One region of the Sinorhizobium sp. Y406 genome, then DNA from elsewhere that is predicted to be linked to it. Evidence: predicted binding sites of a transcription regulator. Region 1 holds the regulator's gene; the other holds the start of a gene.
What was found. The regulator PhoB, encoded in region 1, activates phosphate uptake and scavenging genes when phosphate is short. The targets are predictions, from matches to a motif close to TGTCATNNANCTGTCAT.
Positions count from the first base shown of each region.

Region 2: AC4P1R_RS07700 (UDP-2,3-diacylglucosamine diphosphatase) is a predicted target of PhoB. The motif match lies at 5,793-5,809, and genes of this name have one in related genera.

Region 1 covers NZ_CM178974.1:122,384-129,690, reverse strand. The annotation lists gene AC4P1R_RS00605 (Hsp33 family molecular chaperone) at 1-961, opposite strand, end outside; gene argF (ornithine carbamoyltransferase) at 1,243-2,160, opposite strand; gene AC4P1R_RS00595 (aspartate aminotransferase family protein) at 2,230-3,429, opposite strand; gene AC4P1R_RS00590 (GcrA family cell cycle regulator) at 3,847-4,365, shown strand; gene phoB (phosphate regulon transcriptional regulator PhoB) at 4,443-5,126, opposite strand; gene phoU (phosphate signaling complex protein PhoU) at 5,188-5,901, opposite strand; gene pstB (phosphate ABC transporter ATP-binding protein PstB) at 5,952-6,734, opposite strand; gene pstA (phosphate ABC transporter permease PstA) at 6,780-7,307, opposite strand, start outside.
Region 2 covers NZ_CM178974.1:1,602,583-1,609,889, reverse strand. The annotation lists gene bluB (5,6-dimethylbenzimidazole synthase) at 1-75, shown strand, start outside; gene AC4P1R_RS07720 (DUF2865 domain-containing protein) at 128-1,258, opposite strand; gene AC4P1R_RS07715 (acyl-homoserine-lactone synthase) at 1,538-2,182, opposite strand; gene AC4P1R_RS07710 (helix-turn-helix transcriptional regulator) at 2,336-3,073, opposite strand; gene AC4P1R_RS07705 (NADP-dependent malic enzyme) at 3,337-5,649, opposite strand; gene AC4P1R_RS07700 (UDP-2,3-diacylglucosamine diphosphatase) at 5,860-6,702, shown strand; gene AC4P1R_RS07695 (MFS transporter) at 6,884-7,307, shown strand, end outside.

The DNA.
Region 1 (7,307 bases):
AGGTGGTGGAGCAGAATTCGCAGGTCACCTTGATCAGCCCGTCCTCGATGCTGCTCTCAATGTCCTCCTGACTGAGCCCCTCCAACACGTTGCGGATCTTATCGCGCGAGCAACTGCATCGATCGTAGACAGCCTGGGGCTGATAGACGCGGACGCCGCGCTCATGGAACAGCCGGTAGAGTAAGCGTTCGGTGCCGACCGTCGGGTCGGTGAGTTCGTCGGTGTCGATCGTCTCGACCATTACCTTGGCTTCTGTCCAGAGATCATCCTCCTCAAAGAGGCCGTTGCTGCTGCCATCGTCGCCGTCACCGCCGTGCAGGTCCGGCTGGCGCATCCGCTCCGGAGCCTCGGGCAGGAACTGAGCCACCATGCCGCCGGCGCGCCAGCGGTGCCGCGGCTTGCCGTTTTCGTCGCGGTCGAGTAGCTCGGCAACGCCGAGGCGCACCTTGGTCGGGATCTGCTCCGATTGGCGGAAATAAACGCCAGCGATCTCCTCGAGCGTCGCACCATCAAGCGCGACGATGCCCTGGTAGCGCTGCGTGTGGGCGCCCTGATCGATGGTGAAGGCCAGGATGCCCTTGCCCAGGAGCTCGTGCGGCTGAGTACGGCCGCCCTTCTCGGCTGCCGCAAGCGCCTCCTCGTCAAAGCGCGCATAGGCACGCACCCGGTCGGGCGTCGAAAAATCGGCAACGACGAGGTCGACCGGGCCATCGCTCTGCGTCTGCACGACGAGCTTGCCTTCGAATTTCAGCGAGGTGCCGAGCAAAACCGTCAGCACCACCGTCTCCGCGAGCAGCCGGGCAACCGGAAGCGGATAGTTGTGCCGCTCGAGGATCGCGTCGAGCATCGGACCAAGCTGAACGGCGCGGCCGCGGACGTCGAGATCCTCGACATGAAAGGGCACGACATGATCGTCACCGGCGAAATCGAACTCGCCCAGCCCCGGTGCTATCTCCGTCATCGCTTGCTCCTTGTCTCGCAGGCGCTGGTCGCCGGGCATCGAATGCCCTCGTGCAACCTGCCCGTTATCCCATTTGATCCCGTTGTGAACGGATTTGTCCAGAATTCACGGCCCGCCGACGGCGCCACTGCAGAAGCAGCCTCGCTCGTCCGGACGCTGGTTTTATGGGCGGCACTCGCAGCACTCATGCCGGAGCCACCCTCCATTTCGCCTAGATTGTGTCGATCCGGGCCGGATTCAAGCCTCCGCCGACCGCTTCACTTCGACCAGCGAAGGCCCCTTCAAACGACGCCGAGACACCAGGCGAGGATCGACTTTTGCGCGTGAAGCCGGTTTTCCGCCTCGTCGAAGACAACCGATTGCGGCCCGTCGATCACCTCATCCGTGACCTCCTCGCCGCGATGCGCCGGCAGACAATGCATGAACAAGGCATCGGGTGCCGCGTGCTTCATCAAAGCCTCGTTGACCTGATAGGGCTGGAAAACGTTGTGGCCGCGGGCGCGGTGCTCCTGGTTCATCGAGATCCACGTGTCGGTGACGACGCAGTCGGCGCCGGCGACGGCCTGCTCCGGTTCATGACACAGCAGAATCTCTCCGCCGTTGTTCCGAGCCCAGTTGAGGAACTTGTCCTGCGGCTCGGAGCCGAACGGGACCGCCATGTTCATCCGATAGCCGAAGCGCGCCGATCCCTCGATCAGAGAGTGCAACACGTTATTGCCGTCGCCCGTCCAAGCGATCGTTTTCGCCCCGACAGGCCCGCGGTGTTCCTCGAAGGTCATGATGTCCGCCATGATCTGGCAGGGATGCGTGTCGTCCGTAAGGCCATTGATGACCGGCACGGTCGCGTGCTCGGCCAATTCAAGGAGCCGGCGGTGGTCAGTGGTGCGAATCATGATCGCGTCGACGTAGCGCGAGAGGACCTTCGCCGTGTCGCCGATGGTTTCGGCCCGACCGAGCTGCATTTCGGTGCCAGAAAGAAACAGCGTCTCGCCACCGAGCTGCCGCATCCCGACATCGAAGGAGACGCGCGTACGGGTGGACGGTTTCTCGAAAATCATCGCCAGCATCTTGCCGGCAAGCGGCTTGTCGGCCGTTCCGGCCTTTGTCGCCGACTTGCGCATCCGGGCGTCGTCGATGATCGTCCTGAGGTCGACGGACGTCATGGCCGAAAGATCGAGAAAATGTCTGGTGGCGGTCATATTGCTGTATTTCCTGTGATAGTTCCGTGGATCTTAGGGCATCGGCACCGCGGAGGCGCCTCGCCGCAGTTAGGCGGCAGCTGTGCCGCCCGCGGCCCTCACAGCCTCTGCGGCGCGCTCGAGCCGCGCGAGCCCTTCCCTCGCTTCAGCCGCGGTGACGATCAGCGGCGGCAGGAGGCGCAGCACGTTCTCGCCTGCCGGAACAACGAGCAGCTTTTCGGCCCGGATCGCTTTCAAAAGGTCGGGTGAGGGCACTTTCGCCTTGATGCCAAGCATCAGCCCGTCGCCGCGGAGCTCTTCGATAATATCGGGGAAACGGTCCTTGAGCGAAGCGAGCCCCTGGCGGAACACGAGCGCGACGTCACGCACATTGTCAAGGAACCCCTCGGCGAGGACGACGTCGAGGACCGCATTACCGACGGCCATTGCCAGTGGATTGCCGCCGTAGGTCGAGCCGTGCGTCCCGGCCACCATGCCTGCGGCGGCCGCCTCCGTCGCCAGGCACGCGCCGAGCGGAAAACCACCGCCAATGCCCTTGGCGACGGCCATGATGTCGGGCCGGATACCTGCCCACTCGTGGGCAAAGAGCCTGCCGGTGCGGCCCACGCCGCACTGTACTTCATCAAGGATCAGCAGCAGCCCGAATTCATCGCAGAGCGCGCGCAATTCCTGCAGGAACTCCTTCGGGGCCAGGCGCACCCCACCCTCACCCTGGATCGGTTCGATCAGGATAGCCGCGGTCTCGTCGTTGATCGCGCTCTTTACGGCGGCGATATCGCCGAACGGCACCTGATAGAAACCGGGCGCCTTGGGTCCGAAGCCTTCAATGTATTTCTGCTGCCCCCCGGCGGCGATCGTGGCGATGGTACGGCCGTGGAATGCGCCTTCGAAGGTGATGACGTGGAACCGCTCCGGATGGCCCTTGGCAAAGTGATAGCGGCGCGCCGTCTTGATCGCGCATTCCAGCGCCTCGGCGCCCGAATTGGTGAAAAACACCCGGTCGGCAAAGGTGACCGCCGTCAAGCGCCGCGCAAGGCTCTCCTGCCCGGGAACATCATAGAGATTGGAGACGTGCCAGAGTTTCTCCGCCTGCGCCTTCAGCGCATCGATCAGATGCGGATGGGCATGCCCGAGCGAGTTCACGGCGACGCCGGCGGCGAAGTCGAGATAGCGGGTACCGTCTTCCGCGATCAGCCAGACGCCCTCGCCCCGCTCGAAACGCAACGGCGCACGCAAATAGGTATCATAGAGCGGCGGCGTTGCGGCCATCCGGGCTTCTCCTTCCTCAGCATCGCAGGCGGACCGTTCGATATCCGGCCCGAAAAAATCAAAATGCCGCCTTTCGGCGGCCGGAGGCACTATTCCCATTTCGCAGCGCAATGTCAAGAAAACCAAGGGCTGCGGCCACCTTGCGAACTCGGATTCCGCGTCGCAAAAAAATCGCGTCGCGGGGCTTGCAAAAATGCAACTATGAGCCAGCAAGTTGGGGAAAACCGCGAAATCGATTCGGCGCGATTCCGGCGACTCTTGCCACAGAGTCACCCTGCCGGTAGGTTAAGATTTAATTACTAGACGCATGCGGCGGACCTAGTCACCAAAATAGTTATCGCGTTGTGACTCCAGGGGTTTTCTGGAGGACGGTGATGGATTCTGCCCATCCCAGCGCCGAGAACGGGGAGTGCAGATATGAACTGGACTGACGAGCGGGTGGAGAAACTGAAGAAGCTGTGGTCCGAGGGCCTGAGCGCCAGCCAGATCGCGGCTCAACTGGGCGGCGTCAGTCGCAATGCCGTCATCGGCAAGGTACACCGGTTGAGCCTGCCGGGCCGCGCAAAGGCGGGCGGGACCACGACCCCCGCGCGCCCCAAGCGAGCGACCTCGGCGCCGCGTGCACCGAATTACGCCGCTCGGGCCGTCACCCGCACCGTCGCCCGCCCTGCCGGTGCGACCGTCCTCAAGGAAGAGGTGGCGGTCGACCTAGTCGCCGAACAGGAATTCGCACCCGATGCCAACATCGTCCTGCCGATGTCGCGCCGCCTGGAGCTGACGCAGCTCACCGAACGGACTTGCAAGTGGCCGATCGGCGATCCGCTAAAGGAGGAGTTTCACTTCTGCGGCAACGACTCGCCGGAATCCTCGCCCTATTGCAACTATCATGCGCGGCTTGCCTACCAGCCTTCGGCGGAACGCCGGCGCATCCGCTGACGTTCGATCTCGATCGCGCAACAACGCAAAAGGGCCCATGGGCCCTTTTTTGTTGGAAACAGCATTGATTTTCGAACTTACCCCTCGAGCGAGTAGCCGGCGCCGCGCACCGTCCTGATCACGTCGGGCATGTTGGAGAGGTTCAGCGCCTTGCGCAGGCGGCCGACATGGACATCGACCGTGCGTTCGTCCACGTAGATGTCGTGGCCCCAGACACCGTCAAGCAGTTGCGAGCGGGAAAAGACGCGTCCCGGCGAAGACATCAGAAACTCCAGCAGCCGGAACTCCGTCGGCCCGAGCCGAACCTCACGGCTGCGGCGATGGACGCGATGCGTCTCGCGGTCGAGTTCGATGTCGCCGCAGCGGAGCACCGTCGACAGGACCTCCGGTTTGGCGCGCCTCAACATCGCCTTGACCCGCGCCATCAGTTCCGGAGTCGAAAACGGCTTGACGACATAGTCGTCGGCGCCGGTCGCGAGCCCTCGCACGCGCTCGCTTTCCTCGCCGCGCGCCGTCAGCATGATGATCGGCAACCGCTCCGTTTCCGGTCTTTGTCGAAGTCTGCGGCAAAGCTCGATGCCGGAAACGCCGGGCAACATCCAGTCGAGGATCAAGAGGTCGGGCAGACGTTCCTGCAGGCGGATTTCAGCCTCGTCGCCGCGAAGAATAGTATCGACCTCGAAGCCCTCGGCTTCGAGGTTGTAGCGCAGCAGCACGCTCAGCGCCTCCTCGTCTTCGACAACAGCTATCTTCGGCAACATCTAAGCTACAACTCCTTGCCTCGGTCCATCAGTTGGAAGGCGCCCCTCTCCCCTTTCGGTGTCAGTCCGTCACCGACCCCATCGTTGCTGTCGTATCATCCTTCGGCCGCTCGCCTTCCGGCTGGGCGCCTGTCGCCATGTAATAGATCGTCTCGGCGATGTTGGTCGCATGGTCGCCGATCCGCTCGATGTTTTTGGCGCAGAAAAGAAGATGCGTGCAGGGTGTTATGTTGCGCGGATCCTCCATCATGTAGGTGAGCAATTCGCGGAAGAGCGACGTGTAGATCGCGTCGATCTCCTCGTCGCGCTGGCGAATGCTGTTGGCCTTCTCCGGCGAGCGCGAGGCAAAGACGTCAAGCACTTCCTTGAGCTGGACCAAAGCGAGTTCGGCCAAATGCTCGAGGCCGCGCGCGAGCTTGCGCGGGATTCCAGAGCCGGCAACCGCAATCACGCGTTTCGCGGTGTTCTTGCCGAGGTCGCCGACGCGCTCCAGGTCGGCCGCTATACGGATCGATCCCATGATTTCGCGCAGGTCCGATGCCATGGGCTGGCGCTTGGCGATGGTGACGATCGCCTTCTCGCCGATCTGGCGTTCGGCCTCGTCGAGGAGGGCGTCGTCCGAGATGACTTTCTGGGCGAGCGCCAGGTCGGAATTGACCAGGGCCCGGACGGAGTCGGCCACCATTTGCTCGGCGAGCCCTCCCATCTCGGAGATGCGGCGCGTGAGATACTTCAACTCGTCGTCGAAGGCGGACATTATGTGTGGATGGGTCATCTTATATTCCTCGGGACGCGCTCGATTGATCGTCGGTGGAGTCGGGTTCGCTAGCCGAACCGGCCCATGATGTAGTCCTGCGTGCGCTGGTCGTCCGGATTGGTGAAGATCTTATCCGTATCGTCCACTTCGACCAGGTTGCCGAGGTGGAACATCGCCGTGCGCTGCGACACGCGGGCTGCCTGCTGCATCGAATGGGTTACGATAACGATGGTGAAGTTCTCGCGAAGCTCGTGGATCAGTTCCTCGACCTTGGCGGTCGCGATCGGGTCGAGCGCCGAGCAAGGCTCGTCCATGAGGATGACTTCCGGGCTGACGGCAACGGCCCGGGCGATGCAGAGGCGCTGCTGCTGGCCGCCGGAGAGGCCGGTGCCCGGCGCATCCAGGCGATCCTTCACTTCGTTCCAGAGGCCGGCCTTTTGAAGGGCGGATGCGACGATGTCGTCGAGTTCGGATTTTCTCGAAGCGAGGCCATGGATGCGCGGACCGTAGGCGACGTTTTCATAGATCGACTTCGGGAACGGGTTCGGCTTCTGGAACACCATGCCGACCTTGGCACGCAGTTGCACCGGATCCACCTTCGGATCGTAGATATCTTCCCCGTCGATTGCGATATGGCCTTCGACCCGGCAACTGCTGATCGTGTCATTCATACGATTGATACAGCGCAGGAACGTCGACTTGCCGCAACCGGACGGGCCGATGAAGGCGGTTACGGAGCGGGGATGGATCTCGATGGCGACATCCTTGATGGCGTGTTTGTCGCCATAATAGACCTGCACACCGCGGGCGGAAACTTTCGATTGGTTCATGGCGGCGGCCTTCATCGTCATCGTCGTTGTCGTAGCGGACATATTGTTCATCATTGCGCTCCTTTTCTACCAACGGCGCTCGAAGCGGCGGCGAAGAATGATTGCAATCAAATTCATTGCGACCAGGAATACCAGCAGCACGATGATTGCACCCGAAGCACGCTCCACGAAGGCGGGGTCACCGCGCTGTGTCCAGTTATAAACCTGAACCGGCAAGGCGGAAGCCGGGTCAAAAAAGCCTTCCGGCGGTCCAGCGGGATATTCGCGAACGAAGGCGACCATGCCGATCAGCAGCAGCGGTGCCGTTTCGCCGAGGGCCTGGGCGAGACCGATAATGGTACCGGTCAGGATTCCCGGCATGGCGAGCGGCAGCACGTGGTGGAATATCGACTGCATCTTCGATGCGCCGACGCCGAGTGCCGCGTCGCGGATCGAGGGCGGCACGGCCTTCAGCGCGGCGCGGGTGGCGATGATGATCGTCGGCAGGGTCATCAGGGTCAAGACGAGCCCGCCAACGATCGGAGCCGATTGAGGCAGCCCCACAAAGTTGATGAACACGGCCAGACCCAGGATACCGAATACGATCGAGGGGAC
Region 2 (7,307 bases), 1.5 Mb from region 1:
CGACTGCCGCTCGCAGAGCTGACCTTCGAGGAGGAGTGGGGCATTTCCGCGGACCTTGATGCAGGTCGGAGGTAGCGCGCTTTTTCAACGTCTTGCCTGGATAAGATCGCGTGAAAGGTGAGCGTCGTCAATTCTCCTGTTGCGGCTGAAAGCTTGGTCCCAAGGGGTTCTTGAGGTCGATCGCGCTTTCTTCCGGCGGCAGGAAGGTCGGACCGACAATGCGCACCTTGGCGCTCTTCGGGTCGTAGGGGCGCTCTTTCGTTGGCCTTGCGGCCGCGCCTTCAGTCGTCATTCCCACCTTGGCGCCGCCGATCGTCACGACCGAGGGGCTCGCCGCGAGACTGGCTTCGGAGGTGCTCTCCCGGTTCGTCCGCCCGGCTGCCTTTGCGGGCTTGCAGCCACAGGCGCCTCGTGAAGCGACGTCGCGCGTGCGGTAGGCAAAGGCCGTCGGCAGTTCGCGGTAGGGCCTGCCGGTCGAAGCCGAGACCATCTGGTCGCTCTCCTCGGTGGCAAGCACGTGAAAATAGAGTTCGGTCTCGGTCTGGGGGCAACGGGCGCGGCAGAGCTCGGCGTCGCGCGGGAAATCAGCCGGCGAGGCATTCGACGAGATTGGGAAGAAAGCGCCGTCGCAGGTGCGCACGCACATGGTCCGCAAGCGGCCGTTCCCGTATCCCTCCATCGGCGAGAAATCCTGCATCCCCGGCTCTTCGAAGAGCAACGGATAATCCTCGTCGTCCGGTGCCAGATCTTTGAGGATGTTGCGATGGATGTCGGCCTCGGTTGTCGTCGCGAACTCGTCCAGCTCGTCCCACTCGTCGCCGCGCACCGGAATGCAGCCGTTGATCTCCATCGCGGCGAGAATGCGCCGGCGCGCGTCTGCGCGACCGTTCGACACCAGCTGCTGCCGATGGACTTTCAATTCCTGGAGATTGGCCTCCATCCGTGCGATCGTGTCGTCGAGTTCGGCGCAGAAGGGAGTATTGTCGTCGATGACGATGATGCTGCCGCGACTGCATCCGAGCCGCCTGCGCTCGTTCCTGGCGCGTCGAAGCTCAATGTTCTGGCGGGAAATGGCGCCGGTGAAATCGCTGAGGTTTGCATTCGAGCTGAACGTGGTCGGCATGCCGGCGAGGCGGGCCTGAAGCCGTTCACAAACGCTCGAAGCCGAAGCCTCGTTTGCCGTAGCCAATGCCAACGGCAGAAGCGCAGCCGCAAGCCATGCGATGCCGCGGGGCGCATTGCTCGGAGATCCCGACACTTTCCTCTTCCTGCATTCCGGCGGAACGGCCGCCTCAGCGGCCGCAGCCTTTTCTCTGCCTCCATTCTAGAGTCTATGCAGGCTGGCGCAACCGCAACACGCCCTTTGCGTTAATGGCGCGACTCGCAATGGAGGCCAGGCCGCGCTGCGAACATACAGCGCCGCGCGTCTTTTCAGACGCGCAAAGGTCGCTGTACCGCTTTGAGTCGGCGCATCGGCCCGAAAATCGAGTGCGATTTTCGGGCCGATGCGCTGAAGCGCGGCCCCGTGAGGTGACCGTCAGGCCGCCCTTGCTGTCTCCAGCGAGATCGGGCGTTCCAGAACCGTGCCCTCAATCGCGGCGACGGCCTTCATGGTTTCGAGCAATCTTTGCGACACTTCCCAGGCGATCGCGACCGCATGGACATTACCGATCCGTTGGGGATCGCCGATCCGGTCTCCGGGGCATCCCATCCGCCGGAACATCCGCTCCAGGAATACGTCGGTCACCGTCACGATATGCGTGATGCCGGAGCTCAGACTCAGTTCGCCGACGCCGCACATGAGTTCGGCCGCGGCAACCGTAACCTGGTTCGACGCCCGGTCCTGCGAGATGTCCGGATCGATGCAGAATCGGCTCGATTCCCACACTTCTGCGCTGCGGATCTCCGGGTTGTCGCCGAGCAGGATCGGGAAGGTGTCGTCCAGCATGTTCGGGCCGAGCGTCGGCAGAAGCCGCAGCGAGCCGCGCAGTTTCCCAGTCTCCGGCGAATAGGACATCACATAGAGCGGATTGGCCTTGTCATAGTGGTCGATTTCCCACTCGCCCTCGGTCTTTACGTCCCATTTCAGGAAATCATGGAAGACGCGCTTGCGCAGCCGAAACATTTCATCGACGGCCTGTGGGTATCGTCCGCGAGCGTTGCCGTTCACTATTCTGATCATTTTTCGCTCCATCGTCTCCGTTCGATGGCGCGATGCTGGCAGGCTCCGACGACACATGTAACTGTCGATAGTGACAGTTCAATTGCTGCCGTTTTCCCGGTAAATTTTGGGGGGTGGTGTACCGATTTTCAGGTCGGCTCGGAAATCAGCCCGTCAGATGGTGGGGATCAAGGCATGGCGAACGGCTTGCGCAACGGCCTGCGTGTTCGACACTACGTTGAGCTTTCGTCGGGCGTTGGTCATGAAGAAACGGACCGTGCGCTCGGAGATGCCGAGGATGGTGGCGATTTCCCAATAGCTCTTGCCGGCTGCCGACCAGGTGAGGACCTCGGTTTCACGCAAGGTCAGTCTCATGTCGCGCTCGTCCATGGCCCCGGGCATCGCCGAATGCTCGAGCATGGAGGCGTGAAACAGATTTGCGGCCAGTTGGAAATCACGCAGATGGCGGCGGCGATAGTCGGACCATTCCGCCGGCGAAAGATTGGAACTGATAGCGAGAAGCGCCATACGACTGGCTGGAGACGGAAGCGGCAGAGCCACGCCCTCCGTCGACAGACCGATCTCCTCTGCCGCCTCGAAGAGCGGTTCGCATTCGGGAAAGCGTCGGCGGGCGCTCGCCCATTCGACGGGCCTGACGCCGCCGAGCGCAAGTCTCAGAATCGGGTCGATCCGGTGGAGCCCTCTCGAATGATAGAGATCGGCAGCATAGGCGCCGAAAGTGTGATGCAGGCGGCAGACTTTCAGGCCATCTGCCGATGGTTCCGCCTCGAGGTAGAGGAGATGCGCGATATTGAAGGTGCGGCGCATCAAGGCAAAGAATTGCTGCGGTTCGGCGCAGCCTCCGTATTCGACGACATCCAGCAGATCGAGGACAGCTTGTTCATCAGTCATGCCGTAACACCGATTCATGCCCCTAGAATAAACATGGTTTAGTGAGACCGTCTTTGTCTAGTGCTATATTTCGTAAACGCTGCAGTCGTCCTGTTATATCAATCGGTGATTGTGGTTTTGTGGCGGCAGGACTTAAAAATCGCCAAATGCGCGATTGCTGAAGCAACGATCGCCCGGGATCAGCTCGAACCGGACTGTCCAAGCTCATCCCCGTTCAAAGGGCGCGGAGTCGGGTGAGCCGCTGGAGAAACCCAAGCTCGGTATCAGGCGGGATGGCTCGCCTCCACGACGGCGAGGGCGGCCATGTTGACGACGCCGCGCGAGGTCACCGAGGGTGAGAGGATGTGCGCCGGCAAGGCCGAGCCGAGGAGTATCGGCCCCACATGGAGGCTGTCGGTCATCGTCTTGACCACGCCCAGGGTTATGTTGGCGGCGTCGAGATTGGGAAAGACGAGCAGATTGGCTTCCCCTTTCAGGGTGCTGTTCGGCATCACGCGCTGGCGCAGGATTTCGGAAATTGCCGAGTCGCCGTGCATCTCGCCGTCGACCTCGAGGTCAGGCGCAAGCTCGCGCACGAGCCGGAGCGCGGTACGCATCTTGGAGGCGCTCTCGGAATCGCGTGAGCCGAAGTTCGAATGCGAAACGAGTGCGGCGTGGGGGGTGATGCCGAAGCGCCGGATTTCGTCGGCGGCCATCACGGTCGTCTGGGCGATCTCTTCGGCGCTAGGGTCGTAGCTGACATAGGTGTCGGTGAAGAAGGTGGCGCCGCGCTGCGAGATCAGCAGGCTGAGGGCCGAGAAATCGTGGACGCCCGATTTCTTGCCGATGATCTGCGACACGTCGCGCAAATGTCTCGCGTAGCGCCCTTCGACGCCGCAGATCAGCGAATCGGCTTCGCCGCGCTTGACCGCGAGAGCCCCGATGACCGTCGTATTGGTGCGCACGATCGTGCGGGCGGCCTCCGGAATGACGCCGAGGCGGCCGACTATGGCGAAATAGTCGTCGACATAGTCGCGGTACCGCGGATCGCCTTCGGGGTTCACCACTTCGAAATCGACATCGGGTCTGATCCTGAGACCATAGCGGCGCAGCCGCGTCTCGATGATCTGGGGACGCCCGATCAGGATCGGGTTGGCGGTACCCTCCTCAAGCAGGACCTGGGCCGCCCGCAACACCCGTTCATCCTCGCCCTCGGCGAAGATGACGCGGTTCTTCGCCGCATTCTTGGCGGCGGCGAAGACCGGCTTCATGATGAAGCCGGAACGGAAGACGAAGCGATTGAGCTTGTCGAGATAGGCGTCGAAGTCCTGGATCGGACGAGTGGCAACCCCGGATTCGGCGGCGGCACGCGCGACGGCCGGAGCGATCCTGAGGATCAGCCGCTGGTCGAAAGGCGAGGGGATCAGGTAATCCGGTCCGAAAACCGGTGTCTCGCCGGAATAGGCGCGGGCGGCGACGTCGGAGGGTTCCTCGCGGGCAAGGCCCGCAATGGCCCGCACGGCCGCCATCTTCATCTCTTCGTTGATGGTGCGCGCGCCGCAATCGAGCGCGCCGCGGAAAATATAGGGGAAGCAGAGGACGTTGTTGACCTGGTTCGGATAGTCGGAACGACCGGTGCAGATCATCGCGTCGGGGCGCGCGGCGCGGGCGACTTCCGGCATGATTTCCGGGGTCGGATTGGCGAGCGCCATGATCAGCGGCTTTTCGGCCATCTGCGCCAGCAGTTCGGGCTTGAGCACGCCGGCGGCCGAAAGGCCGAGGAAGACGTCGGCGCCGCCGATGCTGTCGGCAAGCACGCGATTGTCGCTCTCCTGCGCATAAACGGATTTCCACTGGTCCATCAGCGCTTCGCGGCCCTTGTAGACGAGGCCTTCTATGTCATGGACCCAGATGTTTTCGCACTTTGCGCCGAGCGTCACGAGCAGGTTGAGGCATGCAAGTGCGGCAGCGCCCGCGCCGGAGGCGACGATCTTCGCCTTGGCGATGTCCTTGCCGGCAAGTTCCAGCCCGTTCAAGACGGCGGCGGCGACGATGATTGCGGTACCGTGCTGGTCATCGTGGAAGACGGGGATATCCATCTTCTCTCGCAGGCGGCGCTCCACCTCGAAGCATTCTGGCGCCTTGATGTCCTCAAGATTGATGCCGCCGAAGGTCGGCTCGAGCGCCGAAACAACATCGACCATGCGCTCGACGGTCGGGGCGTCGATCTCGATGTCGAAGACGTCGATGCCGGCGAATTTCTTGAAGAGAACGGCCTTGCCCTCCATGACCGGCTTAGAGGCCAGCGGGCCGATATTGCCGAGGCCGAGGACGGCCGTGCCGTTCGAGATGACGGCGACGAGATTGCCGCGTGCGGTGAAGTCGGCGGCGGTTTCCGGATCGTCTCTGATGGCGAGGCAGGGGGCGGCGACCCCGGGCGAGTAGGCCAGAGCCAGGTCGCGCTGGTTGCCGAGCGGCTTTGTCGGCTGGATCTCGAGTTTGCCGGGGCGAGGGTAGCGATGGAAGAAGAGTGCCTGGCTGTCGATATCGCCGCTCTCCGGCACCGATTGGGATTTCGCTTTGTCGCCCATGTTCATACCTTGCTTCCCTCGATTCCCGAACGCTGGCCTTTTGGCACGATTTCAGCGCGACGTACAGTTTTCGCTTTCAGTCATGTCAATGTCGGAGCCGGACAAGAACGGTCCGACTCGGAAACCGGAATGGGGCAAGGCGCGGCCCGTGTCATCTTCCTGAAACACGAGTCTGGTTTTGACGGAGGCAAATGGCTCTAGCAAGATGAGGCTCGCATGACAGCGGCAGCGGTATCGGAACCGAATCCCGTCCGGAAATTGCGCACGCTCTTCATTTCCGACCTTCACCTCGGCTCGAAAGCGGCCAGGACGGATTACCTGCTCGATTTCCTGCGCCACCACGAAGCCGAGACCATAATCCTCGTCGGCGATATCGTCGACGGCTGGCGGCTGAAGCGGAGCTGGTATTGGCCGCAGCAGTGCAACGACGTCATCCAGAAGCTGCTGCGCAAGGCGCGCAAGGGTACGCGGATCATCTACGTTCCCGGAAACCACGACGAGTTCATGCGCGATTTTCCCGGAATACACTTCGGCGGCATCGAGGTCGCGCAGCGGCATGTGCATCGGGGTGCCGACGGACGAAACTATCTCGTGCTGCACGGCGACGAATTCGACGTGGTGGTGCGCAATGCGCGGGTGCTCGCCTATCTCGGCGACTGGGCCTACGACATGGCGATCGCGGTCAACATCGGCCTCGCTGCGATCCGCCGTCGGCTCGGCATGCCCTATTGGTCGTTCTCGTCCTGGGCCAAGCTGCAGGTCAAGCATGCCGTGAATTTCATCGGCGAGTTCCAGAAGGTCGTGGCCGAGGAGGCGCGCCGCCACCAGGCACAGGGCGTCATCTGTGGCCATATCCACCACGCGGTGATCGAGGATATCGGCGGCATCCGTTACATCAACACGGGCGACTGGGTCGAGAGCTGCACGGCGATCGCCGAGCATCACGACGGTACTATGGAACTAATCACCTGGCACAGCCTGCGCGGCAATGCGACGGTCGCGGAAGACGCGAGCGAGGTCGGATTGCCGGTGTCCGTTCCGGCGCAGCAGGCAGCCTGAGTCATTCGATCCGGACCTGTAGCGCCATGCATTCAACAGATGCAAGCAGACGCACGTCGCTGTCGCACTTGGTATTGGATGCGGCAGCGCAACCGCTGCCGAGGGCCTGTAGCGAAAACTAGCGGATGGTGCGCCGCGGGGGAGCCGTGCTAAAGCTGGCGGACAGCCACCAGGTTCTCCCATGATTCCCGCACCTGCCCCCCCGGTTCTGGGGCCACCGCCGCGCCATTTCGCGCTTCGCCTCGCGCTGCTCTTTTGCGCTCCGTTGATCGTCAACGGTTTCGCCCTGCCGTATTTTCCGGTCTGGCTCAGCACGCTTGCGCTGAGCGAATTCGAGATCGGCGTGGTGCTCGCGGTGCCGATGTTCATCCGCGTGATCACGGCGCCGCTTGCGGGGGTGCTCGCCGACCGGCTCGGAGAGCGCACTATCGTGCTCGTCTGGTCCGGCTGTCTGTCGCTTGCGACCGCTTTCATCCTTTTCTTCGCGCACAGCTTCTGGCCCGTGCTTGTGATCTACGCGCTGCAGTCCGCGGTCTATTCTCCCTATCTGCCGATCGTCGAAGCGATTGCATTGTCGGGGGTGCGTCGCTGGGGCTTCGATTATG